One region of the Glutamicibacter sp. GQ173 genome, then DNA from elsewhere that is predicted to be linked to it. Evidence: predicted binding sites of a transcription regulator. Region 1 holds the regulator's gene; the other holds the start of a gene.
What was found. The regulator HspR, encoded in region 1, represses chaperone genes until heat shock. The targets are predictions, from matches to a motif close to AAGTTGAGTCNNNNNGACTCAACTT.

Region 1 (15,062 bases):
ACAAACTGGTCGATCAGGTATTGAGGCAGCTCCACGTCGCCATCGGGATTCACTGCGGAAGGGTCGATCTCTACCGCTTCGAGGTATCCTTCATTCGCTGCCTCAAGACGGACATCGAAGTCTCGACGGTCCTCGCTGAAGCCACAGTTCAGGCATCGAACGGTAGACAAATCCCCGTGCACGGGGATGACCTGCTTAGATCCAGCCTGCTGGTGCAGGCCATCCACATTTTGCGTGATGATGCCGGTAATTTTTCCTTCTTGTTCCCATTGCACCAGCCGCCGGTGGATCTGGTTCGGCTCTGCCTTGTCCATGTGGCGCCAGCCGACATAGCCTCGGGCCCAATAGCGCTGGCGCGCTTCCGGGCGATAGCGGAACTCTTGGTACGTCATTGGACGGTGGCGCTGCAGCGAGCCGTTCGGTCCGCGATAATCCGGTATGCCCGAATCGGTGGAGACACCTGCGCCGGTGACCACCAGGACGCTGCCTGAGTTCAGCATCTGCTGCACCCCGGCACGGGCTTCATCCCCTGGTGACGCTGGCGCTTGTTGCTCCACTATGCGCTGCATCGAGCGGATCGCCGAGTGATGCGCCATCTGGATGGCTAGCTCTTCTTTGGTGCTCACGTTCCACCTCATGCTTGTTGGACACGACAAAGGCCGCAACGACTTAAAGCTAATCTAGCTTAGTCGCTGCGGCATGTCGCAAAATGTACTGAAGAGCTGTACCACTGCGTGCTCAAGCTGTGGCACTCCGAGCCAAGAACTCCCGGTCTCAGAAAAGGAACTTAATCCTCGTCGTCGTCTCGCGAGTACTTCTTAGTCAGCTCGTCGTAATCCGAATATTCTTCGTCATACGATGAATCATTACGCTCGGTGTTCTGAGCATGATGATCGGACTGAACGCCCAACTCGCGTTCAAGTGCCGAAAGGTCAGTGGACGGCGAGTAGTACTTGATATCTCGCGCCTGACGCTGTGCTTTAGCCTTTTGACGGCCGCGCCCCATGGCGTGACCCCCTCTTTTCAGTAGAGTCGGGAGGTGGTCCATCTAATTAGATGAAGGCCCCCGAATATGTGATCAGTTCTTTCGTAATTAAAGGTTAACATGATTCACCGGCGAGCGCTGAACGCAACACCCGTCGATACAGCTAGACTGTCGATTAGTCCAACGACTATGTATTGAGCTGACGAATAACTGAACGCCCCCGACCATGAAGGAGCTCAGCAGGTGGTGGAAGAAAATCTGCCCGAGCCGCAGGCGGCTTTACCGCCATTGCAGCCCGAACCGGAAAAGCCCAAACGGCATGGTGGCCAGTGGGCCCTCCTGATCATTGCCGTCTTGGCGCTGGCCGCTGCTCTGGTTTTCTTGGTGTTGCGCATCATAGATCCCCCCGCTTCGCCGGTTGCGAACAACGTGGAACGCAATGAAAATCCGGGGCTTGATGGGGTCATCGCTACCGGAATGCCCCCCGCACAGTTGCAGCTGGGTGATTGCTTGCGCGGTTTTGATTCACCGCTGGATGCCCAAACCGTGGTCACCTGCGATTCAACGCATAATGCCCAGATGATCGGTTCTTTTGAGGTCTCCGGCACCGATTATCCTGGCGCCAGCGAATTGCTCACCCAGTCAGAGGACCTGTGCAAGTCGGTCTCGCTGGATCCAAGCGCTGGCCTCGACTCCACTTGGACCTATCACTTCTCTCGTCCCTCCCAGAGCACCTGGGAACAGGGCGACCGCGCGGTGTCCTGCTTCTTGAGCTTGGCTGAAGGGAACGTGCGCACCTCGCTGTTGCCACCAGAAGCAACGGACAACGCGACCGATGAAGATTCTTCGGAACCCGACAATGGGAACTCCGACGATGAGAGCCAAAAGGCTGAAGAGACCACCGAGAGCTAGCTGAATTCAAGCAGTGCAAGCCGAGGGCGTGAACAGGATGCTGTTCACGCCCTCGGCCGTATTGAGCTAGCTCTTTTTCTGCACCTTCAGCTGGTCACCGGGCTCATCCAGCGACACCTGAACGGTGTCCCCGTCTTGCACTGTGCCGGCAAGGATCTCCTTGGCCAGCCGGTCCCCGATCTCGCGCTGGACAAGTCGACGCAGCGGACGAGCTCCATAGGCGGGATCGTAGCCTGTCAGGGCCAGCCATTCGCTCGCCCCCTGGTCTACCTCCAAGGTCAAACGGCGTTCGGCCAGGCGCTCCGAGAGCAAATCGATCTGAAGCTTGACGATATTGCCCAGTTCCTCAATGCTCAGCGGATCAAAGAGGATCACCTCATCCAGTCGGTTCAGGAATTCCGGCTTGAATGACGCGTTGACGACGTTCATCACGGCGCCCTTCTTGGCTTCGTCCTCCAATGCAGGATCCACCAGGAACTGCGAACCCAAGTTGGAGGTGAGGATCAAGATGGTATTCCTGAAGTCCACCGTGCGCCCCTGGCCGTCGGTCAACCGGCCGTCATCGAGCACCTGCAACAGGATGTCGAAGACTTCTGGATGGGCCTTTTCGACCTCGTCGAGCAAGATCACCGAGTATGGGCGACGGCGCACCGCCTCGGTGAGCTGTCCGCCTTCCTCGTAGCCGACATATCCCGGAGGGGCACCGACCAGCCGGGAAACAGCGTGCTTCTCGGAGTATTCCGACATGTCGATGCGCACCATGGCACGCGGGTCATCAAACAGGAAGTCCGCCAGGGACTTGGCCAGCTCGGTCTTGCCCACGCCGGTTGGGCCAAGGAACAGGAAGGATCCGGTAGGCCGGTTCGGGTCGGCAATGCCGGCCCTGGTGCGGCGGACCGCATCCGATACGGCAGACACTGCCTGCTTCTGCCCCATCAGGCGCTGGCCGATGATCTCTTCCATGTCCAACAGCTTTTGGCTCTCGCCCTGCAGCATGCGCCCGGCAGGGATGCCGGTCCAGGCCGAAATCACCTCGGCGATGTCATCCGCGGTGACTTCCTCGGCGACCATGCTCGGCTGCACAGAGCGGTCCGCTTCAGCCAGGGCTGCTGCGTCGAGTTCCTTTTGCAGCGCAGGGATCTCCCCGTAAAGCAGGCGGGACGCCTTTTCCAAATCACCTTCGCGCTGCGCCTTGTCCGCCTGCCCGCGCAGTTCATCCAGCTTGACCTTGAGATCACCGACGCGGTTCAGGCCGGCTTTCTCGGATTCCCATTGCGAGTTCATAGCATCGAGCTTTTCCTTCTTGTCTGCCATGTCCTTGCGCAGGGATTCGAGGCGCTCCACCGAAGCTGGATCTGTCTCATCCGACAAAGCGAGCTCTTCCATGGTCAACCGGTCAACCTCGCGGCGCAGCTCGTCGATTTCCTCCGGAGCGGAGTCAATCTCCATGCGCAACCGGCTGGCGGCTTCATCAACAAGGTCGATGGCCTTATCCGGTAGCTGCCGTCCCGAGATGTAGCGGTTGGACAGCGATGCCGCAGCGACCAGCGCAGAGTCGGCGATGGACACCTTGTGATGGGCTTCGTAGCGTTCCTTGAGGCCTCGGAGAATAGCGATAGTGTCATCCACGCTTGGCTCCCCGACGTACACCTGGGCAAAGCGGCGTTCCAGAGCCGGATCCTTCTCGATGTTCTCCCGGTACTCGTCCAAGGTGGTTGCACCGATCAAGCGCAGCTCGCCGCGGGCCAGCATCGGCTTGAGCATGTTGCCTGCATCCATGGCGCCTTCCGAGGCCCCAGCACCAACCACTGTGTGGATCTCGTCGATGAAGGTCACGATCTGGCCATCGGAGGATTTGATCTCTTCCAGCACTGACTTCAGGCGTTCTTCGAATTCGCCACGGTATTTTGCACCCGCGACCATCGCGCCCAGATCCAAGGAGATCAGTGTCTTGCCGCGCAAGGACTCTGGCACATCCCCAGCGATCATCCGCTGGGCCAGCCCTTCAACTACAGCTGTCTTGCCCACGCCAGGCTCACCTATGAGCACCGGATTGTTCTTGGTGCGGCGCGACAATACCTGCACCAGGCGCCGGATTTCGCGGTCCCTTCCAATGACCGGATCCAGCTTGCCCGAGCGCGCCAGCGCTGTCATGTCGGTGCCAAACTTTTCCAGGGACTGGAAGGTGGCCTCGGGATTGGGATTATCAACCTTGCGGTCACCGCGAATGGTCGGCAAGGTTCCAACCAGCAGCTCGCGCGTTGCGCCGAACTCCCGCATGGCTTCGCCGGCCTTCGACTGGTCGGCTGAGAGGGCAATCAGCAGGTGTTCGGTGGAAACATAGGTATCGCCCATTTCGGTGGCGGTTTCCTGGGCGTTGCCGACTACCTGCAGTAGTTGGCGGGAGAACTGGGCCTGGGCCACAGAACTTCCTGAGCTGGAAGGCAAGGCGCTGATTGTGGCGCTGGCCTTAACGGAGAGCGCGTCGACATCAAGCCCGGCCGTTTTCAGCAAGGCAACGGCGACCGAGTCGCGCTGGTCCAGCAACGCCTTGAGCAGGTGCGCAGGTTCAATCTGCGGATTTCCTGCCGTTGAAGCGTTCATGCCGGAAGCTGAGAGAGCCTCTTGGCTCTTGGTGGTGAGTTTGGTGTCCACGCGCATCCTTTCCCTTGTTGGGTGAACCCATAAACTTGAGTGTACTTAACTCAACTCTACTCCCTGCCTTCTTATTCCGCCTAGCACTAGTTTTCTCGAAAAATTTTTATCGCTTTGCCTGCAACTCGAAAATCCGCGCCACGGGCAACGCCTCCGGTTAGGATGAGGCATGCCAAACCCGGATTCGCATGACATCTACCAGCTCGACTACAACGACATGGTGCAGGTATTCATTGATCAACACCGCCTCATGCTCATGACGTGCCTCGACGGACTCACCGAAGGCGAAGCCCGGGCCAGCTTGGTAAAGTCCAAAACCACATTGCTCGGGCTGGTCAAGCACGCAACCTTTGTCGAACGCGTGTGGTTCGGCGAGGCCGCCACCGGTAAGAGCCGGTCAGAACTGGGAATCGCCGCCACACCGGACGAGTCATTCGCGCTGAAAACCTCAGACACCATCGAAACGGTGCAGCGCGACTACACCCAGGCCCTGGAAGAATCCCGCCAGGCGCTCAGCGGCAAATCGGGTGACGACATTTTCCCCGGCAACCGCCGCGGACCACTACCCGTGCGATGGGTGCTGCTGCATATGCTGCGCGAATTGGCACAACACTGCGGCCACGCAGACATTCTGCGAGAACAAATCCTGGCTTCGCGAAAGCAGTAACCCGGACAGCCAGCTAGACTCCGAATATGCCGCTTACACTTCTTCCACTTCCTGCAGAACAATTTTCGTCGTGGATGAAGAGGAGCATTGCCGAATACATCGCAGACCTTCTTGCCACCGGGGTCACGGAAAGCAAAGCGCAGGCAGACGCGTACGGCACCATGGCGCGCGCCTTCCCAGATGGACTGCCCGGTGCAACAAATGAGGTATTCACCCTGGAGAGCTCCGCACTTGGCAATGTTGGATACATATGGATCGGATGCGACTCCTCAGGGGATCCTGCCTCGTGGTGGGTATGGGACATCGTCGTCGATGCGGAGCACCGCCGCAACGGCTTTGGCCGCCAGGCCATGATCCTGGCTGAAGGATATGCCCGCTCCCAAGGCGCAGAAACCCTAGGGCTGAATGTGTTCGGGTTCAACACTGCCGCCCGCGGTCTCTATGAATCATTGGGCTACGAGACCACGAGCATCAAAATGCGAAAAACGCTTTAGTGCGCATCCGAATCTTCGAATTGCCCACAGCACCTTTCCAAGCGCAAGGCAACGAAGTACATTACAGTTCACAACGACATTTAGAAGACAAGAACTTTCCTCAGAACACCAGATCAGGTTAGGCTGGAAGCACGTAAGGGAGTATTCCTAAGCGCTTGACCCGTCAATACGTAGATCTTCGTGGATCCACCGGGTTTTGCGGCCAGCCTCCGGGCAGGCGAAGAGACTTACTCGACAGCGTGTTTGCGCGCCTTACGAAAGTAGGAAACCCTATGGAAGTTTCTCCTTTAATCTGGGCCATTACAGTGGCCGTCATCCTGGCGCTTCTCGCCTTCGACTACTTTTTCCATATTCGCAAGGCGCACGTGCCCAGCCTTCGGGAAGCTGCAATCTGGTCGAGCATTTATGTCGGCCTCGCCTTGATTTTTGGTGTGGTCGTGCTGGTTTTCGGCGGCATCGATATGGGCGCCGAGTACTTCGCGGGGTACATCACGGAGAAAGCGTTGTCCGTTGACAACCTCTTTGTCTTCCTGATCATCATCGCAAGTTTCCGGGTCCCGCGCGAAGACCAGCAGAAGGTCCTCCTCTTCGGCATCGTCTTCTCCCTCATCGCCCGAACGGCCTTCATCTTTGTTGGTGCCGCGTTGATCAACCAGTTTGCCTGGGTGTTCTACCTCTTTGGTCTGATCCTGCTGCTCACCGCAGGCAACCTGCTGAAGAAGGACGACGAATCGGACGAAGCGAACAACTTCATCATCCGCATCGCCAAGAAGCTCTTCCACACCACCGATAGCTACGACGGCGACAAGCTGTTCACCAAGATTGATGGCAAGAAGGTCCTGACCCCAATGCTGCTGGTCATGGTGGCCATCGGCGGAACAGATATCCTCTTTGCACTGGATTCGATTCCCGCCATCTTCGGGCTGACCCAGAACGTGTACATCGTCTTCACGGCAACCGCCTTCTCCCTGATGGGCCTGCGCCAGCTGTACTTCCTGCTTGATGGGCTGCTTGACCGCTTGATCTACCTTTCCTACGGATTGGCAGCCATCCTCGCGTTCATCGGCGTCAAGCTGATCCTGCATGCGCTGCACGAAAACAATCTGCCATTTGTCAACGGCGGAAAGCCAGTCCACGTGATCGAAATCAGCACGGGCCTGTCCCTGACCGTAATCATCGGTGTGCTGGTGGTGACAGTCTTGGCTTCCCTGTTCAGCAAGGCTGGCAAAGCCCAAACTGCCATTGGCAACCTGCGGCGCCACGCAAACAGCTACACGGATTTGACCTACACCGCCGATGCAAACGAGCGCGAACGCATCTATCGTGCGCTAGTGGAAGAAGAAGCCTACTTGAAGACCATGGAAAAGAAATACCGCGACAAGGCCAAGGACGTGGATAAGATCCGCGAAGAGGTCAAAGAAGCCCATCGACAGCACGATGAGTACCTCAAGAGCTAGCCTGCTGCTCGGCATTAACTGACAACGGCCGCCATCCCGATCCAGGGACGGCGGCCGTTGCCGCATTGTGGCAGCTAGCGCTTCATGCCAGCAATGTAGTAGTCCGAAGGGACGATAACTTTGCCCAGCGGCATCAGGGAAATCGGGATCATCTTCAAGTTCGCGATGCCCAGCGGGATGCCGATGATCGATACGAACATCGGAATAGCGGTCACCACGTGTCCAATGGCAATCCAGATGCCTGCGAAGACCACCCAGATGACATTGCCCAAAGTGGAGAATGCCCCGACTGGCCCCCGGTCAACTACGGTGCGGCCGAACGGCCACAGCGCATATCCGGCAATGCGGAAGGAAGCGATGCCAAAGGGAATGGTCACGATCAGCAAACAACAGATGATGCCGGCCAAAACATACCCCAAGGCCAGCCAGAGCCCGCCGAACACCAACCAGATAACGTTGAGAATACCTCGCACTAAATCAGTCATGATTTCATTCTTCAGCCCCGCCCGGCTTCACGCCATAGGTGATCCCCCGGATCATCCCCTAGGGTGTCCAATCCCCTAGTCCCTGGCGAGCAGTGGAGCCCTTGGCTCAGCTAGGATTAATCATCATGAGCGAATCGAGCGATCAGCAGCGCCCAGCCCACGGCACTGCCCCCAGAGACCCGAATCTTTTCCGCGCAGAGCCAGTGTCGTTCGTACGCCGCGGCAACCGCCTGCAGGGCCGACGCGCCAGCGCGTGGGAACGCAATGCCGAGCAGTACGTCATCGAGCCACCGCGCAAAATTGCCGACACTTCGGTGGCCGACGACTTCCAGCTAGATCCTGCCGAAGCTTTCGGCCGCACCGCCCCATTGGTGGTCGAGATCGGCACGGGTCTGGGCGAGTGCATCGCCAACGCAGCCAAGGATGATCCCGAGCGCAATTACCTGGCCGTCGAGGTTTACCGCCCAGGGCTGGCACAGCTGATGCTGAAGGTCGAGTCCTTCGGCATCAGCAACGTCCGCGCCATCCAGGCCAATGCGCCAGAAGTCCTGGACGTGATGCTCGATGAGAACAGCGCGGACGAAATCTGGATCTTCTTCTCCGATCCGTGGCACAAGCCTCGCCACCACAAGCGCCGCCTGATCAAGAAGTCGTTCCTCGACAAGGCCTCACGCGTGCTCAAGCCAGGTGGAACCCTGCGCTTGGCGACCGACTGGTCCAACTACGCCGAACAGATGCGTGAAGTTCTTGAAGCACATGCGGATTTTGAGAACCAGCACCCGGGCAACCTGGCTGGTGAAGACAGCAACCTGACCAAGGTACGCCGTGGCGGCATGGAAGGTTTTGATCCGGAGCCTGAATTCACCGATGAGCAAGGTGGCTGGGCGCCACGCTTTGAGCGTCGCATTCTCACCAGCTTCGAAGGCAAGGCGCTAAAAGCCGGACGCCTGGTGTTTGATTTGGCTTACACCCGCGTCGGTTAATGTCGGCGACGAAAGCCACAGAAGGGCCATGGAATCCATAGGATGGATTCCATGGCCCTTATTACTTCATCCGAGATCAATAGCTACACGCAGGCGCCCACGATGGACTATGCCGGGGTGCGTTTAGAACAGCTCTCCCTTGCCCATGCCGAAGACTTGTCCGAGGTGGTCACCGCCGGCCAGCTGGATGGAATCTGGTACACGTCTATTCCATCGGCGCAGGAAATGGCCGGCGATATCAACAAGCGCTTGGCCCTGCAGGAAGCTGGAGCGATGGCGCCCTTTGCGATCATCGATTTGTCCACGGGCAAGGCTGTGGGCGCCACAACGTATTTGAACATTGATGAACCGAACAAACGCGTTGAAATCGGCTCAACCTACCTGTCACCATCGGTACACGGCACAGGAATAAACCCTGTAGCAAAGTTCATGCTGCTGCAGCGGGCTTTTGATGAGCTGGATTGCTATTCGGTGGCGTTCTGCACGCACTGGCACAATGCCGCTTCTCGGGCAGCCATTGCCCGCCTAGGCGCCAAGCAGGATGGCGTGCTGCGCAATCACAAGTATGATCCGGCAACCGGCACGCTGCGCGACACTGTGATTTTCTCGATTCTTCCGCACGAGTGGCCGGCCGTGCGCACCAACTTGCTGGCGCGGCTCGCACGCCATGGCCGCTGCTAGTTCGCGCTCATCCCAGATCCCTGGGCGGCCTTGTGCGATCACTGGAGATCTGCCACTGCCAGCATAATTCGCAGTGGATCCTCAGCCAGCCGGTTCAGCACGTACAGCCAGTATTCTCCTCCGAAAACCGCGTATTCCCGGGTAGTGAAACCCTCCTCTCGCAACGCGTCCAGCTGCTGCGTCCCGAGGCCCTGGAGCATCTCGAATTCCACCTGCGGTGATAGCAACGCCGCTCCGTGTTCCTCTTTAAGCCTGCGGATCAGCCGCGCGTCGTGGGTGGCAATATTTGTCCGCCTGCCTGAGGAGATCAGCGCTCCGGCCAACTGCGCGTACCTGTCGGCCAGGTCTGGATCGTTGCGCGCCATGGCCGTTTCCAGCGGCTCTTGGAAGGCCCCCTTGACCAGCCGGACAGGGCCTGCCCGAAGCTCCAGGACGCGCACGAGATCCTGCGGTGTTCGCGATAGGCGAGCCTGCAAGGTGATGCCCGTTTCCGGAAAATCGCAGATCAGCCTCTCCCAGAGCTCAAGCACCAGGTCGGTGCGATCCGATCCTTCGGCCGAAATCATCAGGTAGGTTCCCGCTTCGCGCGCGGCTCGGGCGACGCGCAACGCATTGCGCAATCCCAGCTCGGGATCAATGGCGGAACCGAGATGCGAGAGATCGAAGCTCAAGGTCGTATTGGTTTTCGAGCGCTTCAAGCGTTCGGCGATGCTCAGGAATATTCCGGTTTCCGCCTCAGCGACGTGGCGATCCCGAATCGATTCGCCCACGCATTCAATGCTGCTGCGATGCCCTCGCGCCGTGATCTGGGCGACCTGGGCGAAGGCAGAGTCGATGGAGTCCCCGGCCAGGTATCGTTGCGAGATCCGTTGCGCAATACGGGCCAAAGCCGGCGTGGCCATGACTTGCGCCTTGAGCCCTTCGTCCAACGCCAATGCACGCAGATTATCTGCGGCCAATTCAAATTCTTCAGGTGAAATGAGCATGGGATGATCATTTCGCACGCCTAATGCTAAGGTCTTGAACGATATTGCAGCGGCGCTCGGTACTTTCCGGGGGCCGCTGCAACGTGCGAGCGAAAGACCCGGTGGAAGTGGCTCTGGTCTGAGAAGCCCAGCTCTGCCGCGGTCTGCGCTATCGAGGCTCCCGAGCGCAAGAGTTCACGTGAGCGGTTCACCAGCTGGTTATGCCTCCACGCGATCGGGGTGAAGCCGGTACTGCTTTGCATGAGCCGAATCAGCTGATACTTGCTCAAGCCGGCGAGCAGTGCCAGCTCGCCCAGCTGCGGGGCGACAGCATCGTTGCCCAATCGGTGCAGGACCGGAAGCAATCGCGCATCGCGGGGCCCTATCCCCGGCGGGAGCGCCTCGAAGACTGGAGCCAGACCCTGCATGGCAGAAAGAATGGACCCCAGCGACTGCTCAACGGATCGTTTTCCCATCCCGGCAAATAACTGCTGGTTGAAGGTGTTCATCAATTCGTAGAGCTCCGGCGCCCTGAATATCCGTATGCCCCAGAACAGATCCTGCGCTGTGTTTGGTACAAGCTGGGACATCCACGATTGGTCTGCATGAATCATCTGGTATCGCCAGTAGCCATTCTTCGGATTGCAGGCATGGAGGTGATCGCGCGGAATGACGATTACATCGCCGGGGACCAGCGTTGCCTGCTGCCCGTCATGCCCAGTGAATTCAGTTTCGCCTTCGTCAATGATCCCCATCGAAAAACGTTGATGGGCATGTGGCCGGTAGCAGGAGATTTCTTGGCACGAACGCCTCGACTCAAGTTCCGGGAACTGAGGGTCATGCCAAAATTCGGAGTCGTCCGGCATTGGCAGATTTACTGCCAATCTAGCGGCCAATGGCCCGGCGGGCGGTAAACAGCGTGACGGTCGGTTCACGGCGTTCCGGACGCATGCCGCGAGCCAAGGACACCACGTCACCCCCGGAGGTTCCTGCAGCAAAGATGCGGGTTCGGCCTTGGCGTACCGCGCTGAGTTCATTGCGCAGGTCGTTCACTTCTGTTTGCAGGTACGCGACTTGATCTTGCAGGTCAAGGATTCGCTTGATGCCTTCAAGGGATACGCCGTCCTTGCTCAACGCCTGGACTTGGCGGAGCAGTGAAACATCGCGCTGCGAATAGCGGCGTTGCTTGCCCGACTGGCGGCTCGGCGACACCAAGCCGATCCGGTCATATTGGCGTAGCGTCTGCGGGTGCATATCTGCCAGTTGAGCGGCGACGGAAATGACGAAGACAGGTCGCAGGTACTCCCCGTTCACGTTGCTTCGACCACCTTTCTACTTGGCTAAATGGCTCTTCAGCCTCTGGTTATAGAGTCTAGCTTCCCCGGCCGGGCCACTTCGAGGGCACGACCGGGAAGGCAAGACGCAGTCTCTCCTAGAGCTTGGCCTTGGCAGCCAAGTCGGCACGTGGATCTTCGCCTTCGGTGGCAGCGGCGAAGTCCTCTACCGCCTTTTTCGCGGCATCCGACAGATTCTGCGGAATCACCACATCCAGGATGATCAACAGATCTCCGGTGGCCTTCGAGGTCTTCACGCCACGGCCTTTCAGGCGCAAGGTGCGACCGGAATTCGAGCCGGCCGGGACCTTCATCGCGACCGTTTCGCCATCCAATGTCGGAACGTGGATCTTGGCGCCCAGCACTGCTTCGTCAAAGGTGACCGGCACATGGATGCGGATGTTGTTCTCTTCGCGCTTGAAGAAGGGATGCTCGGTGACCTTGACCTTGACCAGCAGGTCGCCGTTGCCGGCCGCCCCTGGCTGGCCCTTGCCGCGCACGCGCACGGACTGGCCGTCCTTGATGCCCGCAGGGATGCGCACATCGATAACTTCGCCATTCTGCTCCCGCAGCCCGATAGTGGTTCCCTTGATGGATCCGGAGAAGGAGATCGTGGTATTCGCGGTGCGGTCCGCTCCCTTGCGTGGCGGCGCGCTCTGGCCGAAACCGCCACCGCCGCCAAATCCTCCGCCACCGCCGAACAGGTCGGAGAAGTCCGGCTGTCCGCCGCGGCTTCGCGACGAGCCGCCACCGCCAAAGAGATTGGAGAAGATGTCCTCGAAGCCCGCTTGGCCTCCCGGAGCCCCGCCAGGTCCTCCGGCCGAGAAGCGCGCTCCCCCGCCCATGGCCCGGATCGCGTCGTATTGCTCGCGCTGTTCCTTATCCGCGAGCACCGAGTGGGCTTCGGAAATGTCTTTGAATTTTTGTTCCGCTGCTGCATCGCCCTGGTTGGTATCTGGGTGGTACTTGCGTGCAAGCTTGCGGTATGCCTTTTTGATGTCCGCCTCGCTGGCGTCCTTGGCGACGCCCAAAATGGCGTAGAAGTCTTTTTCGATCCAGTCCTGACTTGCCATCAGGGCACCGTCCTTTCAATGCCAATTCGAAACTGCCCACTGACGATTTCTCGGCAGTGGGCAGTTTCAAATGTGTTATTCGTGGCTATTCGCCGGTAGCTACCAGCACCTGGGCTGCGCGCAGGATGGTGGCTCCCTTGCGGTAGCCGCTGCGCAGCACCCGCCCCACGTGGTCGGCAGGAACTTCCGGAACAGCCTGGCGAAGCAGTGCTTCGTGGATGTTCGGATCGAATTCCACGCCGGCCTCGTTGATTCGCTCCAGGCCATGCTGGACCAGAATGGTATCCAGCTTGTTGGCGATCGAAGCGAACGGCCCGTCGGTCAGATCCCCGTGCGCCCGAGCTGCATCGATATCATCGAGCACTGGGAGCAAGGTGGTCAGAACCGACTGGACGGCGTTTTCCCGCGCAACAGCCCGGTCACGCTCAACGCGCTTGCGGTAGTTGACGTATTCGGCCTGCAGACGCAGCAGGTCGTTGCGCAGCTCGGCTTCGCCGGCGCCAGCTTCTTCCTGCTGTTCGGAGGACTCGTCGACACCAGCGGCAGCTTCGTTCAGGATCGCCTCGGCCTGGCCCAGGGCGTCAGCGGTTGGCTGCTCGCTGGCAGCCTCTGGCTGGTTCTCCGACTCGGCGTCGAAGTTTTCGTTCTGGTCTTTTGCCTCGGACATGTTCCCTGGCTCCCTACTTCTTGTCGGCTTCGTCTTCGTCGATGACCTCGGCGTCGACGATGTCTTCATCAGCGTTTGGAGCCTGCTCGCCCTCAGGAGCGGCAGCACCTTCGGCCTGTGCGTTGGCGTAGATTGCCTCGCCCAGCTTGGTCTGCGATGCCTGCAGCTTCTCGAACGCGGCCTTGACCTCGTCGTCGTTGTCCTGCTTCTCAAGGGCAGCCTTCAGGGCGTCGACGTCGGCCTGGACCTCGGTCTTGACCTCTTCTGGCAGCTTGTCTTCGTTGTCCTTGATCAGCTTGTCCACCGAGTAGGCGGCCTGCTCAGCGGCGTTGCGGGTCTCAGCAGCTTCGCGGCGTGCCTTGTCCTCTTCGGCGTGTGCTTCAGCTTCCTGGACCATGCGCTCGATGTCTTCCTTGGACAGCGAGGAACCACCGGTGATGGTCATCGACTGCTCGGTGCCGGTGCCCTTGTCCTTGGCGGATACGTGCACGATGCCGTTGGCGTCGATGTCGAAGGTGACCTCAACCTGCGGGATGCCGCGAGGAGCCGGTGCAATACCGGTCAGCTCGAAGGTGCCCAGCGCCTTGTTGTCGCGGGTGAACTCGCGCTCGCCCTGGAAGACCTGGATGGAAACCGAAGGCTGGTTGTCCTCGGCGGTGGTGAAGGTTTCCGAACGCTTGGTCGGGATCGCGGTGTTGCGCTCGATCAGCTTGGTCATCACACCACCCTTGGTCTCGATGCCCAGGGACAGCGGGGTGACGTCGATGAGCAGAACGTCCTTGCGCTCGCCCTTCAGCACGCCTGCCTGCAGGGCTGCGCCAACGGCAACAACCTCATCAGGGTTCACGCCCTTGTTCGCTTCCTTGCCGGCCAGGTCCTTGACCAGTTCAGCAACGGCTGGCATGCGGGTGGAACCGCCAACGAGGATCACGTGGGCGATGTCCGAAACCTTGACGCCTGCTTCTGCGATAACGTCGTTGAATGGCTTGCGGGTGCGCTCCAGCAGGTCCTTGGTCAGGTCCTGGAACTTGGCACGCGAGAGGTGCTCGTCCAGGTGCACTGGGCCTTCTGGGGTGACCGACAGGTACTGCAGGGAGATGTTGGTGCTGGTAGCCGAAGACAGTTCCTTCTTGGCCTGCTCAGCAGCTTCCTTCAGGCGCTGCAGGGCAATCTTGTCCTTGGACAGGTCTGCGCCCTTGGCCTTGGCCTGGGCCAGCAGCCAATCCACGATGCGCTGATCCCAGTCGTCGCCGCCCAGGCGGTTGTCGCCAGCGGTGGAGCGAACCTGGATGGTTGAGAAGCCGTCGTCGTCCTTGCCAACTTCGAGCAGGGAGACATCGAAGGTACCGCCACCGAGGTCGAAGACCAGGATGAGCTCGTCTTCGTTGCCCTTTTCCAGGCCGTAGGCCAGTGCGGCAGCGGTTGGCTCGTTGACGATGCGCAGCACGTTCATGCCAGCGATCTCGCCGGCTTCCTTGGTGGCCTGGCGCTCAGCGTCGTTGAAGTAGGCAGGAACGGTGATCACTGCGTCGGTGACCTTTTCGCCCAAGTAGGCCTCGGCGTCGTTCTTCAGCTTCATCAAGGTACGTGCGGAGATTTCCTGCGCGGTGTACTTCTTGTCGTCAACGTCGATGGTCCAGTCGGTGCCCATGTGGCGCTTGACCGAAGCGATGGTGCGGTCGATGTTGTTCACGGCCTGGCGCT
Region 2 (15,062 bases), on a different contig from region 1:
TCGTACACTTCGCGGGCTACCGAAACCAGATCCGGGTGGGCCACCCAGGAACCGTCAAAGCCATCGGCTGCCTCGCGGGCCTTGTCCTCGCGCACCTTGCCGAAGGCGATCTCGTTGATCGAGGCATCCTTGCGGTTGGGAACAAAGGCGCTCATCCCGCCGATGGCAGAAGCACCGCGGCGGTGGCAGGCCCGAACCAGCTGCTCGGTGTAGGCCCGCATGAGCGGTGCGGTCATGGTCACGGTGTCGCGGTCCGGGAAGACAAAGCGCGGTCCGCGGGAGCGGAAGTTCTTGATGATCGAGAAGATGTAGTCCCAGCGTCCTGCGTTCAGCCCCGAGGAGTGCTCGCGCAGTTCGTAGAGGATCTCTTCCATTTCGAAGGCAGCGGTGATGGTTTCGATCAGCACCGTGGCGCGAATGGCGCCGCGCTCGATGCCCAGCAGGTCCTGGGCCATGTTGAAGACATCGTTCCACAACCGTGCTTCCAGATGGTTTTCCAGCTTTGGCAGGTAGTAGTACGGGCCGCGGCCGGCAGCCAGCAGGCGCTTGGCGTTATGGAAGAAGTGCAGTCCGAAGTCCACCAGCGCGCCGGAGATCGGGGTGCCGGAAACCTGCAGCTGCTTTTCGGGAAGGTGCCAGCCGCGGGGGCGAACCACGATGGTGGGCAGTTCGCTCAAATCGTAGCTGTTCAACTTGTACTCGCGGCCATCTGGTGCACTGAAGTCCAGCTCCCCGTCCAGGATGCGAATCAGGTTGACCTGGTTCTTGATCACGTTCTGCCAGGTCGGCGAGCAAGCATCCTCCATATCGGCCAGCCATACGTTGGCGCCGGAGTTCAGCGCGTTGATGGCCATCTTGCGTTCGATCGGGCCGGTGATTTCCACCCGGCGATCTTCGAGCCCCGGGGCGATCGGGGCAACCTGCCATGAATCATCTTCGCGGATGGAGCGGGTCTCTTCCAGGAACTTCGGGTCGCGGCCATTGGCAATGCGTGCCCGGTTGACCTGGCGGCGCTGCATCAATTCGGCACGGCGGGATTCAAAAGCGCTGTGCAGGGAAGACAGGAAGTCCAGTGCGTCGCTGGTCAGGATCTGCTCCTGGTAGCGAACGGGGGTAGCGGTGATGGTGATGTTGTTCAAGGTGATCGGGGAGTTCATGGCAGCGTCCTTAAAGATGAAAAATGGTGGTGGTGCTAGCCGGCGTCCTTGCCGGCTAGCACCATCGACCCATCAGGGTCTAATGGAATTGGCCTTCTTCGGTGGATCCCACCAGGGCCAGGGTGGAGGCGTTCGGGTTCAGTGCCGTGGAGATGGCGTCGAAGTAGCCGGTGCCGACTTCGCGCTGGTGCTTGGTGGCGGTGTAGCCGGCGGCTTCGGAAGCGAATTCGCGTTCCTGCAGCTCGACGTAGGCGCTCATGCCGTCCTTGGCGTAGCCGGTGGCCAGGTCGAACATCGAGTGGTTCAATGCGTGGAAGCCAGCCAGGGTGATGAACTGGAAGCTGAAGCCCATGGCGCCGAGTTCGCGCTGGAACTTGGCGATGGTTGCATCGTCCAGGTGCTTCTTCCAGTTGAAGGACGGCGAGCAGTTGTAGGAGAGCATCTGATCCGGGAAGTCCTTCTTGACCGCTTCGGCGAACTTGCGGGCCAGCTGAAGATCAGGGGTGCCGGTCTCCATCCAGATCAGATCCGAATACGGTGCGTAGGCCTTGGCTCGGGCGATGCAAGGCTCGATGCCGTTGGTGACCTTGTAGAAGCCTTCCGGGGTGCGCTCGCCGGTGATGAACTGCTGATCGCGTTCATCAACATCCGAGGTGATCAGGGTTGCTGCTTCTGCGTCGGTGCGGGCGATGACCACGGAGGGCGTGCCAGCCACGTCGGCGGCCAGGCGGGCCGCGTTCAGGGTGCGGATATGTTGTTGAGTTGGGATCAGCACCTTGCCGCCTAGGTGGCCGCACTTCTTTTCGCTGGCCAGCTGGTCCTCCCAGTGAACGCCCGAGGCGCCGGCCGCAATCATTGATTTCATCAGCTCGTAGGCGTTCAGCGGGCCGCCGAAGCCGGCCTCTGCGTCAGCGACAATCGGGACCATCCAGTCCTCGACGCTCTGGATGCCTTCGGAGAACTCGATCTGGTCGGCACGCTGCAGCGCGTTGTTGATGCGGCGGACCACCTGCGGGACCGAGTTCGCTGGGTAGAGCGACTGGTCCGGGTAGGTCTGGCCCGAGAGGTTGGCATCTGCGGCCACCTGCCAGCCCGAAAGGTAGATGGCTCGAAGTCCGGCCTTGACCTGCTGAACTGCCTGGTTGCCGGTCAGTGCTCCCAGTGCGTTGGTGTAGCCGCCGGTCGAGGTTTCTTCGGTCAGCTGCTTCCAGAGCTTCTGCGAGCCGCGCTTGGCCAGGGTGTGTTCTTCCTGGACCCGTCCCTGCAGTTTCACTACGTCTGCGGCAGTGTAATCACGAGTGACCCCGCTCCAGCGAGGGTTGTTTGCCCAATCGGTCTCGATGGCTGCGATGCGGTTGTCGATCGAGGTTTCGTTGGTGTTCTCGGTAGTCATTGACTTGGCTCCTTCGCGCAAGTTCCGGGTTCATGTTGATCGCTAGGTGATCTTGTGAACTTCTTCGTGGGAACTACTTTTCCTCAGGCGCAAGGGCTGAAATAGGGGTTTTCAATATTAAGATCTTTACTTCTTCTCAAAAATGAAAGATTTGCACTTCTTGGGGCAAGAGCGGAGCTGGACGCTAAAAATTGAGCAAATCGAGAGAAATGGATGAGAAAAAGTGTGAAATTTTAGAATGTCTCGCGTGTTTTCGGGGAAGTGCACGCGCTAGAAGCCTACGGATGGGCAGCGCAACGACCCCGTCTGATATGGGAACTAGCCGATGGCCAAAGGATTTGAGCCAGGATTTGATGGTGCGGCAGGTGGTGAAAACGTGAAGTCCCGGCAAGGGCGAATTTGAACTAGGGGGAGTGATGAGTACGCAGAAAGAAGGCGACTCAACTTCTGGGGCGGCGCGCAGAAGCAGGGAAGTGGCGCGAAGATTCGCCTTTTTTGCCGTGGGGGCTCAGAAGAGCGCCGACACCGTCTGCTGGCTAGGCGAGGTCGAAAGAAACGACTGCCATGACGCCGTGGCCTAAGATGCGTGGTTCCTGGGCATCCGATCCGGCGACGGTATCGCGAAGGTTCACTGGCTGCTGCTCATCGCCAAGCAGCAAGGTGGCTGAACCTTGAAGCAGGATGCCGAGCTGGCCGTCGAAGAGGTGCTGTTCGCGCTTCTTCGACAACTCAACGATTCGCACCGTGGGGCGAACCTTTTGCGGATCCGCGGCAACATAAACGGTGAGCAGCTCTTCGGCGGGCTGGCTGGCCTCAACTGGGTCGCTGGTGGTGAACTTCAACGGGCGCAATGGCTCTAGGCCGTGCTGTTCGCCCTCGACGGTGAGCTCAACAAAATCACCAGCAACCAGCGTGATGACCTGGGCTGTGAGCGCAGAGGAGAAAGAAGCTTCCTTCTCAATCGAGCGAATGGATACCTGCCAGGTTGCCTCGGCTTCGGAGCTGCGCAGCAACGTTCCGTTATCGGCCAAAGTGCCGGCGGCGATGAGCCTCACCTGCCCTAGTTCCCATTGCTTCTTGGTGCTCTTGGCCAGCTCAAGAATGGATTCCGGTGCAAAAGTAGCCTGTGCTTCGCTCATGAGTCGAGTCTACTTGCCTGCGATCATGCGCAATCGCTCCACCAGTTGTGTCGTGGGCACGGATGCGTCAAGCACCAGCCAACCATGCAGCGTGGCCAGGCGGAGGTATTCGGTGCGTGCTGCCTGCAGGAATTCCAGGGGTTCCTTGTCTTCGGCTCGCGCTTCGATGCGTTGGAAAGCAAGGTGGGGATCAAGATCCAGAAGAATGACGGTTGCGTGTTCGGTGCTCTTTCGTGCCAGCCACGGCAGGAGCACGCCTGGCTTCTGGCCTCGGACTCGGCGGAGAACCAGCTGGCAATACAGATGGCGGTCCATCACCGTTAGTCCCGGGGCCTGCCCAGCAGTGAACGAGTTGCGGACAACGTTGACGAGCCGGAAGGTCGTCTCGATCAGTGACTGGATGAGAGGTGGAACCTGAATGCCGGAGTTGTGCGAGAAGTTGTTGAGCCAACGTCGGCCAGCGGCATTGGCCAGTCTCCGTGCGGGAATCCGCTCGTTATTCAATTCTTGCACCAGGGTGTTGATAGCGGTGCTCTTGCCTGCTCCATCGATGCCCATTACGACAAAAGTCTGTGGCGGATCGTGGGCAGAATTTTTCGCGAGGAGGACTTTTTCTGCGATGGCTGTCATGCGTGCTCCTCGTTCTTGGTTGATTGACTACTTCAACGAATGGCAGGTCTGCATGATTCCGCTGGTGCGCTGTGCATTTGGTATGAATGGCGAAAGGGCTGCTGCAGTCGGAAGAACTGTAGATATTTCTGCGCGCGAGGGCTCCATGGACGCATAAAACCTTCTTTTATCCCCAGGTTCTGGAAAAGTTGCCCATTCTTCACATACTCTGGGCATGTGACTGCAACCACATGGAACCGCACGAAGACGCCGGAAAATGGCAATGGCTCCGGAGAGACTCCGGAGATGGATGCCATTGCCCTGGGGCGAAGGATTCGGTTCCTTCGCAAAAGCAAGCAAATGACCTTGGACGATATCTCGGCCGTGGTCGATACAGCGCCGAGCCAACTTTCCCTGATTGAAAATGGCAAGCGCGAACCCAAGCTTTCACTGCTCAAAGCGCTGGCCGGCGCCTTCGACGTCGGCGTTGACGACCTGCTGGGCACCGAACCTCCCTCACGCCGGGCCGCCTTGGAAATCGAGCTGGAACGTGCCCAGCGCGGCCCGCTCTACGAGTCTTTGGGACTGCCGACTGTACGAGTGGGCACCCGCCTTCCGATGGACGTGCTCGAGTCATTGGTAGGACTGCAACATGAACTCGAACGCCGTTTGAACGAACAGGCAGCGACCCCTGAAGAGGCTCGCCGGGCCAATACCGCTTTGCGCCACGAGATGAGGCGCCGCAATAACTATTACAAGGAAATCGAGCAGGAAGCTTCCAAGGTTCTTTCGGCAGTCGGTCATGATTCTGGTCCGCTGTCTCACCACCGAGCAGCGGATATTGCTGAGCATCTAGGCTTCAGCCTGCGCTTCGTGGGGAACTTGCCCCATTCCACGCGTTCGGTGACCGATCTGAAAAATATGCGGATCTACCTGACCCAGGCTAACCGGACCGAGCACGATCCGCGGTCGGTACTGTTGCAGGCTTTGGGGCATCACGTGCTGGGCCATAGGACGCCGACGGATTACTCCGATTTCCTCTCCCAGCGCGTAGCCACAAATTACTTTGCCGCCGCGCTGATGATGCCGGAGAAATCAACAGTCGAGTATCTGCGCCGTGCCAAGAACAATCGCGAACTGGCCATTGAGGACCTGCGCGACGCGTTTGCCGTGTCCTATGAATCGGCGGCACACCGATTCACTAATTTGGCCACCGAGCACTTGGGCATGACCTGCCACTTCCAGAAGGTGCACGAGTCCGGCATCTTGCACAAGGCCTATGAAAACGACCGCGTGAATTTCCCGGCGGATCATACTGGCGCCATCGAAGGGCAGAGCATTTGCCGATATTGGACCAGCCGCGTCGTCTTTGAGCAGATGGACAAGTTCCGCTCCTTTGAGCAGTACACCGATACAGTCAACGGGACCTATTGGTGCACGGCTCGCACCGAGCGACACTCATCGGGACTGTATTCGCTGTCCATCGGGGTCCCGTTTGAGCACGTGAAATGGTTCCGTGGCCGCGATACCAAGGAGCGCTGCCAGTCCACGTGCCCGGATGAAAACTGTTGCCGCCGCCCGCCTGCGAACTTGTCTGATCAGTGGTTCGGCAATGCCTGGCCGGCCACGCGTGCTAATACGCACCTGCTCGCGGCGATGCCCACCGGCGCTTTCCCTGGTGTGGATGAGACCGAGGTTTATAGTTTCTTACAGCGCCAAGAGGACTGAGCCTGTGGAATTTTCACAGATGTTCATGCCGGTGAGACGAGTCGAGGCTATTGGCGCTGAGGCGTTGCTTGGAAATCAACGGTGGCCTTTTGTCCTGCCGCCGGTGCGCCAGCTGCTTCATGAAGGACTGGACCTGGGACAAGTCACCGTCATTGTCGGTGAAAACGGCACTGGAAAGTCGACTCTCGTTGAAGCGCTGGCGATGGCTTATGGCATGAACGCTGAGGGTGGTTCGACGGGCGCGATGAATACGACGCGGACGAGCGAATCCGAGCTGTGGCGGCAGCTCAAGCTCCAGCGTGGCGCTGCGGCTTCGCGCAAGGGATTCTTCATGCGCGCAGAAACCATGCACAACTTCTATACCTATCTCGAAGAATCCAAATTCGAGACCAAGTTGCATGAGCGGAGCCATGGCGAGTCTTACCTGGACCTCGTTGAGGAGCGAATTCCCTTTATCCAGGGCCTATGGATCTTGGATGAGCCCGAATCTGCCTTGTCGTTGGCGGGCTGCGTGAAGCTGATGAAACTGCTTCAAACCATCGTTGACGGGGGATCGCAGCTGCTCATTTCCACCCATGCGCCCATTTTCTGGCTGCGTTCCCGGACGCTCGGATCCTGGAGGCAGGATCGTGGGGACTTCGCGAAAATGATTTTGAACAGCTGGAGCTGGTCCGTGGATGGCACGACTTCCTGAATGACCCGCACAGCTATTGGCGCCGCGACAGTATCTAAGAGGTGTGCTTCGAAATGAAGTTGGCGGTTGCTTCGGCCAGCCATGCACCATCCTGCGCCACCGTTCTTTGAGAACGGGCTACCTTGAAGGAATGATTGCCGCCTTCAAACCAGACCAGTTCCGTCGACTTATTGAGCTTCGCAGCGACGGCTTCCATCTTTTCTGGATTGGCGAAAGGATCCTTGGTGCCTTCCAAAAACAACATGGGAACCGTCAACGGGTAGAGGTGCTCATCGCGAAGCTTGTCTTCCTTTTTCGGTGCGTGCAAGGGGTAACCCAAAAAGATCAGTGCGTTCGCCGGCATGCCTTCGGCAACGGCCAGCGAAGCCATGCGCCCGCCAAAGGATTTGCCAGCAACAACCACTGGGAGCCCCTCGGCTACATGCTCCTGAACCCATGAACGCACCTGCTGCCAGACGGCGATAGCCGTGGGCGCCTTGTCCGGGAACTTCTTGCCAACGTCCATATAGGGAAAATTGAAGCTCAAGACGCTGATCCCGAGATCCGCGACAGCCTGAGCGTAGCCGGTCATGAACTCATGGTCCTTGCCCGCCCCCGAGCCGTGGGCCAAAATCATGACCGCGCTGGCGCTCCCAGCAGGTGACCACAGGGCACTGAGCTCAGAATCATTGAACGGAATCGACAGTTCTTGCGTCATGGATTCCAGCCTAGAGCGTGCCGTTCATGGTGAAAGAATCGGTCGTGGCGGCGGCACCTGCCTATTGCAGCCACTCTTCGCGCAAGGCGGTGCTAGTATCTTCGCCATCCCTGGCGATAACAGTCAGCTTTTCAACTTGTTCTCCCACGGCAGCCTTGTCGTTGATCTTGATGATCATATTTGAGGAGACGAAGCTGGACGCAGGCGTGTCGTAGATGCCGTCCATCCACGAACCATCGTTGATCGTGACGACAAGTTCGCCAAACGCAGGCGATGTCACCTTGTCGACGTAGGCGTGTGGGTCAGCAGGAAGGCAATTGCGGTACACCTCCAAGGTCGCAATTTCTGCGTGGCACATTGATGCATATACATCATTCATGCCCGCAAGCCACTGCACGTATTTTTCCTTGGCCCAGGCTTTGCGATCGTTGGGGTCTGCTCCGGTTCGTGCTCGGGAGTAGGTTCCTGAATTCTTGCCGTCCTCGGTGGCGAAAGTGACGCTTTCCAGCTCTGGCGACTTCTCGCCGATGCTCTCGAACATTACTCGCCCCATGATTCGAAGCTCGTCCTCGCGCGTTTGGTAGCTTTCCTGCATCCCGTCCCGGTTGAAGATCATGCTGTTGTCCAAATAGATATTCAAGACGCCTTCTTCGGGAGACTCCCATGAGGTCATCAAATTATTGGGATACAAGAATCCTTGAGTGGATTTGATGCCGGAGTTGTCTTTCCACATTTGAATTTTGGAGTCCGCCCAAGCCTGACCAGTCAAGGCCGTTACGGTGGATTCAGCAGGAGCCGGAGCGATTGAATTTTCAGCAAGTCCAGTTCCAGGAATTTTGGCTTCGACGGTGGAGTCGCCTGGAGCGGTTGCCGATTCTTCCGGTTCAGCAGCAGGTGCCGGACTTTGGAATGTGCTGCAGCCGCTCATCAAAAGAGCCACCATGGACAGGACCATGAAACTTCGGATGCGCAAGAGTTGCTCCTAGCAGAGTCGTGAATTCCCAGTCTATTAGGGCGAATGCGCTAAAAGCCATCTATTAGAGAAACTGGGCGAAAATTCTGACAGGACCGTGCTCGAAATCTGAACCTTCGGTCAGACCCATGGATTCGTAAAACGCACGTTGCCCCGGTTCATCATCGGTAATGAGCACAAATTGGCGCAGGTGCTCGAATCTTTTTCGGACGGCCGAGAACAGTTCTCTTCCTGCTCCGGTGCGCTGGGCCTTCGGGTGAACCAAGATGTCTTGGAGAAAGCAAATGGTCGCGTCATCAGATATTGCGCGGGCCAAGCCGATGAGCTGGTGATCCTTGTCGTAGGCGTAGACAAGAAAGTCCGAGTTGGCGTGCGCCTTGGCAAGCACGTCAGGTTGGTCTGTATAAGCACTCCAGCCGACGGAATCGTAAAGTGCGATGACCTGTTCACGAGAAGGAACTTTTGTCATAGATATTTCCATTGCCAAGATGCTCCCAAAGTGTCCAAGATTTTGGTTCATGCTAACACCGTGCGGCTGTTCTTCAGCCTGAAGCGCAACAACTTCTAGGATGCGGGACTCGGGCGCCGCGCATCGTTTGCGAGCGGCTTTTCAACCGTTGCAATTTTTGACCATAACTTACTTGGATTTATTCATACCTAGGGAGGACGCATTGTTCTATTCGGCCTGAAAGAATGAACGGATGAAATTCCTCCCAAAGGCAACGTCTCGAACAACACCATATCTTCTCGAAGGAATGTCTTGAGATGGAAAAGATGGCTGTTGAAAGCGGCGAAATCGTTGAGCCGCAAGGCAATGGGCTGAATGGAAAGCAACTGGCTTGGGGCATCTTTCTTCTTGCTGCCGCAGTGATTTTTGGGCTGGGCGCTAGCTTGCTATGGGCACGCTCTGAGCAGCTATGGTCCTCCGGACAGGTCGTCTATTTCATCTTGCCTGGCAGGTCGCTGGTGTTTTGCGGATTGCTGGTTAGCGGCCTTTCAGCAGTCGCAGGGTTGCTTTGCCTTGCTCCCAAGATGATCCTCGGGATCGAGCGAAAGGGCATTCGAGTATTTGTCCGAATTCTCGCGCACCTGTTCATCACCGCGGCATCGTTAGTTTGGCTCTATTTTTGGCTGCTCTCGGGGGTAAATTCAATCGTGGGCACCTACCACAAGGTGATTGCGGAGACCGGGGAGAGCATTGTCGTTTATAAACCGGGTTTCGACCCGGCGAGCTTTGCCATTTATGCTCCAGCGTCCGCCTTTGTCTACGAAAGGATCGACGGGATCAGCGGCATGGCGCAGTCCGGGCATTTTGTCGCGGATCATTGCATTCTTCAGAAGCAGGACACTGACTTGATTCTTACCTGTGGCATTGACGTGACGAAGTTCCCGAATCCGTCCAATTGACTATCGGCTGGCATCGCCATGACTCAGCTATGGAAGCACGTCTTCAGGGCAGGCAAAAAGGGGCTTGATGCGCCGAAGCAAAAGCTTCGGCGCATCAAGCCCCTTTGAGGCTAATTCGACCTAGCTATCGAAGAAGCTGGGCACCTGCTCGTTCTGTGCTGGCGGGGTCGGCGCATCAACCTTTTTGCGCACCACCAGCTTGTTGTCAGCGAAATCCACCAAGACAGTGTCGCCGGCAGCCAGCGAATCGTCGATCAGCAGATCGGCGATGGCATCCTGCACCTTGCGCTGAACTAATCGGCGCAGCGGGCGGGCACCGAACTCCGGGTCGTAGCCCTCGGAGGCCAGCCAGTTCACGGCGGGCTCGCTGACTTCCAGAGCCAACTCCTGGTCTGCCAGGTGCTTGCGCGTATCGGCGATGACCAGCTTGACGATCTGGCCGATCTCCGACTGCGAAAGCTTCGAGAAGAGCAGAACCTCATCCAGCCGGTTCAGGAACTCGGGGCGCATGAACTCGCGCACCTTGCTCATCACCTTGGCGCGGATCTCTCCGGCCTCGCTGGTGGCCTTGGCCGAGGTGAAACCGAAGTTTCCGGCCTTGTTGGCCAAGTATTCGCCACCAAGGTTGCTGGTCATCAGGATCAGCGTGTTCGAGAAGTCCACGGTGCGTCCGGCCGAGTCGGTCAAGCGCCCGTCATCGAGCACCTGCAAGAGCACGTTGAACACGTCCGGGTGGGCTTTCTCGATCTCATCAAGCAGGATCACCGAGTACGGGTTGCGGCGAACCTTCTCGGTCAGCTGGCCGGGCTCGTCGTGGCCGACATATCCCGGAGGGGCGCCGATCAGGCGGGCAACGGTGTGCTTCTCGCCGTATTCGCTCATATCCACGCGCACCAGCGAGTCAGCCGACCCGAACAGGTTGGTGGCCAAGGCCTTGGCCAGCTCGGTTTTGCCGACACCGGTGGGGCCCAAGAAGAGGAACGAGCCGATAGGACGTCCCGCAGGGGACATGCCGGTACGATTGCGCCGCACCGCGCGGGCCACGGCGGACACGGCATCCTTCTGGCCGATAACCGAGGCATGCAGCGACTGTTCCAGCGAAGCCAGCCGCGACTTGTCATCGCCGGTGATCCGCGAGGTCGGGATGCCGGTGGAGCGGGAGATGACCTCGGAAATCTGGACCTCATCCACGACCCGGGTGATTCCGGCGTCGCCGGCTTCCTCGGCGGCGTTGATCCGGGCGGTCAGCTCGGCGATGTGGTCGCGCCAGGCACTGGCATCCTCGAAGCGTTCCTCGCCAATGGCGCGGGACTTCTCGCGTTCGGCTTCCATCAGGTCGGAGCGCAGGGATTGCACATCCTCGGTATCGCCGGCGGCAATGGAACGCCGGGCGCCAGCGATATCGATCAGGTCAATGGCCTTGTCTGGCAACTGGCGGTCGGTGAGGTACCGTGCCGAAAGCGCTACGGCAGCCTTGAGCGCAGCCGGGGTGTACTGCACCTGGTGGTGATCCTCGTAGGAATCGCGCAGGCCTTCCAGGATGGCGAGGGTGACTTCCTGCGATGGCTCGTCAACCATGACCTTGCCGAAGCGGCGGGCCAAAGCGCTGTCCTTCTCCACCTTGCGGAACTCATCCAGCGTCGTGGCACCGATCAGGTGCAGTTCGCCACGAGCCAAGCGCGGTTTGAGGATGTTGGCGGCATCCATATTTCCGGATTCGCCGGAACCGGCGCCAACCAGCAGGTGCATTTCGTCAATGAACACCAACACCTGTCCCTCGGCGTCGGCGATTTCTTCGAGGAGGCCGGTGAGGCGCTGTTCGAAGTCGCCGCGGTAGCGGGTGCCGGCCAGCATGCCGGGCAGGTCGATGGAGATCAGCCGGGAACCGCGGATCTGCTCTGGAACCTGGTCATCAACGATGGCCCGTGCCAGCCCTTCGGCGATGGCGGTTTTACCCACGCCGGCCTCGCCGATGAGTACAGGGTTGTTCTTGGTGCGGCGAGCCAGGATCTCCACGACCTGGTCCAGCTCGTCGTCACGACCGATGACCGGATCGATCTGGCCGTCGGCGGCCAGCGCCGTCAGATCGGTTCCGTACCGTTCGAGCATGGAGGCGTCGGACTCGTCCTGGCCCTGGTCCTGTCCGCCGTTTTGGGCGCGCTGGGCCTGTTCCATGGCTGCCTGCTGCAGGGACTGGCCGGTGATTCCGTGCTGGGCCAGCAAGTGGCTGACCGGGGATTCCGGATTGAAAACAAAGGCGAGGAATAGATGGTCAGGGTCGATGTAGGTCGAACCGTAGTTGCGTGCCACCTGGTAGGCATCAAAGAGGCTGCGCTGGGCAGCAGAGGATAGCCGCGTTGGCTTTTCGCCCTTTTCTTGGCTCTTTGGCATGTGGGCAATGGCATCTTGACTCAACGCCTCAATGTCGATGCCCATGGCGGCGAGGTGTTCACCGATGGGTTCAGTGCGTATCAGCGCTGCGAGCAGGTGCAAGGAGTCGATCTCGTCGTGTCCGTGCTCATGCGAGATCGCTGCGGCCGTTGCTACTGCCTCATGGGTACGCGTGGAAAGCAGGCGGGTGATGTCGATTGGACGTGCTGCCTGAGCTCGCGAAGAAAGGAACCGAGAGAGGAATTCCTCAAACGAGCCGTCTGATGGTGCACCAAAAAATGCTGGCAAGTGAGCCTCCTAGTAGAAACTTGAGCGGTCTATGCTCATGTTCAACGCATGAGGCTTCAAGATATTCCCGTGGCACTCAAAATTTCTTCCCGGGCGCTCGAGGTCACACTCGAGACGACGTGAAATTCAGTGCTTCGGGATTTCAACAATTCCCATGCGAGCGGCTGCCACGAGTGCTTGTACGCGGTCGCGAACATTAAGCTTGACGAAGATCTTCGCCATGTGGGTCTTCACCGTGGTTTCTGTGATCCCCAGAGTTTTAGATATTTCAGTGTTATTTAATCCCTGCGCAAGGAGTTTTAGAATCTGGATTTCTCTATTAGTAATCCCGAGATCATAAATGAGGTCTTCGACAGCTTGGGAATTGTCGGTATAAGCTTCGCGCACCGCCGAAATGAGGTCTGAAGAAACTGACGGGGAAATGGCTGCCGTGCCCTGATGAACTGCGTGAACTGCATTGATAATCTCGCCCGGTTCAGAATCCTTGACGAGGTAGCCGCTGGCACCTGCCGTAAGAACAGGCACGAGATACTCATCCGAAGAGAATGCTGTTATTGCAAGCACTGCCGGACTGTCTTTGACCGATTTAATGGCGCGTGTGGCGCTAACCCCATCCATTATAGGCATCTGCAAATCCATTAGAACAACGTCGACGGCATTGTCTGAACAATACTCAACTGCCTGCTTGCCATTTTCTGCAGAAAATACGGTTACAATTCCGTGATCCGTTGCTAGGATTGTGCCCAACGCATGTCGAATAAGGGGCTCATCATCGACGATTAGGACCTTAATTTGTTCCATTTTTTCCTTTGGGTCGATGTTGCGCACCACCTGACGGGCTGCCTACTTGCAAGTATATAAGTTGACGAGATGTGGGGTTTGTTATGAAGGGTTTGAAAATGTTGGCCGTTGCCGCATTGGCATTTGGACCGCTGATTGTTGTGGCTGCACCCGCATCCGCGGCGTCGGACCAGCAGGTTAGTGGCGGTCCTGTTGCTACTCCGGCTGGCTGGAGTTCTGATTTCTCTAAATGGGTTTGCGAACGTTACGGGGTAGGTTGTCCATGAGCGAGATTATTTGACTTGATTGGCTTTGCCGTGAATTATTCGGCGTATGAGTGAGCGATTGAAAGGCACCCTGACCAAGCTACTGGCTGGTCGGGGTGTCATTATTTGGGTTGGCATCGCGATCCTCATATTGATGTCAAGCAGTGAGTTCGTAACGATATTGGAAGATGGGTTCAACGGGTCCTCTGCTGTTTCTGTGCGAGGTGCACTGGTAGGCGTTGTGCTGTGCCTGACCCTCGCGTTGGGGTTGCGCTGGGTTGCGGTGTCACTGGGGATCTTTGTCGCCATAGCCTATTTCTTGCTTAACGAAGGATTCCTGTTCGTATGGACGATAGTATCGTTCATGATTTTCGCCGCGCTTGCGGCTACGGTCAAAGCGCGAAGTGTTCGTGCCCTATTCCTGACTTTGTCGGCGGCCTGGATGGTGCAATTCGGTCTTCAGGCAGAACAAGATGCCATATTGCTGGTGGCTCTGATCCCGTTGACGGCCTTGGCCTACTTCCTGACCCGCAGCATTTTTCTGCTGAGGGAGAAGAACGCAGATGTCGTGCAGCAGATGCTCAAGGCCCAAGAGCAAACGCGTTCTGCAATCGAGACAGAACGTAAAAACATCGCTCGGGACCTTCATGACATTGTTGCGCATGACATCACCATCGTGGCCATGCAGTCGAAGGCCGCGAAATTTGCCAACGACGGTCAGATGGCTCTCGACGCCTTGGATGTCATTGCCAAGCTGAGTTCCGAAACCCTGCACGACTTGCGTCTGATGCTCAATGTCTTGCGGGCTGATGGAACGATGTCGGACGAAGCGGCGTTGGATGTCGACAAGCCGGCTGCAACGACCGTTTACGCGCTTCAAGGAGCAGAACTTTTCACGCAACGTCTCAAAGACGCGAACTTTAAAGTGAACTCAACCACGGACGAGAGGATCTCCGATCTTCCTCGTTCGGCGCAGACAGCGATCTATCGCGTAATGCAAGAAGCTACAACGAATGTCATAAAGCATGGTGTTCCAGACAGCGTCTGCACCCTCGAGTTGGTATCTAATGGGACTGAAGCTGTACTGGAAATTACTAATCAGATAGATATTTCAGGCAGGAAATCAAAGGGTCTGCCAGAGGGTGGCAGTGGGCTGATTGGAATGTCCGACCGTATGCGCACCTTTGGCGGAAAGTTCTCGACCAGCTCCGAAAAGGGACTGTGGACACTTCGTGCCAGCATCCCGTTCAAGGCCCTACCCTCCTACTAAAGTATGATTTCGAAATTCTTGTGAACGCGATAAGTTAGACATGTATCGGTGAAGACCGATCACCAAAAAGGTACTTGGTGGTGTTTTGCGAGTGGCATCATGGAGGACCTGAGGGTGATTAAAAGGTACGTTGCATTGGATAAACGGACTGATCTTTCATCGGCGGCTGCGCCCCCATCGCCCGTCGTTGTCTGTCTACAATGCAGCGTACCTTTTATAATTTGAGTCGAGGCCGAAGCGGTCTGAGCCGATATCCGAGAATCAAATAAA

Region 2: a site for HspR is predicted at 12,494-12,518, ahead of AC6CHO_RS08555 (ATP-dependent Clp protease ATP-binding subunit). Genes of this name have one in related genera too.

The regions. Positions count from the first base shown of each region.
Region 1 is NZ_JCAXDT010000001.1:665,265-680,326, forward strand. It holds gene AC6CHO_RS03160 (Sir2 family NAD-dependent protein deacetylase) at 1-596, opposite strand, end outside; gene AC6CHO_RS03165 (DUF3073 domain-containing protein) at 788-1,006, opposite strand; gene AC6CHO_RS03170 (septum formation family protein) at 1,229-1,897, shown strand; gene clpB (ATP-dependent chaperone ClpB) at 1,964-4,552, opposite strand; gene AC6CHO_RS03180 (DinB family protein) at 4,722-5,219, shown strand; gene AC6CHO_RS03185 (GNAT family N-acetyltransferase) at 5,246-5,713, shown strand; gene AC6CHO_RS03190 (TerC family protein) at 5,986-7,170, shown strand; gene AC6CHO_RS03195 (YccF domain-containing protein) at 7,245-7,655, opposite strand; gene trmB (tRNA (guanosine(46)-N7)-methyltransferase TrmB) at 7,781-8,638, shown strand; gene AC6CHO_RS03205 (GNAT family N-acetyltransferase) at 8,690-9,319, shown strand; gene AC6CHO_RS03210 (proline dehydrogenase family protein) at 9,358-10,305, opposite strand; gene AC6CHO_RS03215 (AraC family transcriptional regulator) at 10,332-11,150, opposite strand; gene AC6CHO_RS03220 (heat shock protein transcriptional repressor HspR) at 11,170-11,598, opposite strand; gene AC6CHO_RS03225 (DnaJ C-terminal domain-containing protein) at 11,717-12,691, opposite strand; gene AC6CHO_RS03230 (nucleotide exchange factor GrpE) at 12,777-13,358, opposite strand; gene dnaK (molecular chaperone DnaK) at 13,372-15,062, opposite strand, start outside.
Region 2 is NZ_JCAXDT010000004.1:171,096-186,157, forward strand. It holds gene aceB (malate synthase A) at 1-1,157, opposite strand, end outside; gene aceA (isocitrate lyase) at 1,237-2,550, opposite strand; gene AC6CHO_RS08515 (HutD family protein) at 3,087-3,689, opposite strand; gene AC6CHO_RS08520 (nucleoside/nucleotide kinase family protein) at 3,699-4,319, opposite strand; gene AC6CHO_RS08525 (helix-turn-helix domain-containing protein) at 4,605-6,026, shown strand; gene AC6CHO_RS08530 (AAA family ATPase) at 6,031-6,720, shown strand; gene AC6CHO_RS08535 (alpha/beta hydrolase family protein) at 6,755-7,417, opposite strand; gene AC6CHO_RS08540 (hypothetical protein) at 7,479-8,390, opposite strand; gene AC6CHO_RS08545 (GNAT family N-acetyltransferase) at 8,455-8,910, opposite strand; gene AC6CHO_RS08550 (hypothetical protein) at 9,156-9,797, shown strand; gene AC6CHO_RS08555 (ATP-dependent Clp protease ATP-binding subunit) at 9,918-12,476, opposite strand; gene AC6CHO_RS08560 (response regulator) at 12,603-13,277, opposite strand; gene AC6CHO_RS08565 (sensor histidine kinase) at 13,590-14,792, shown strand.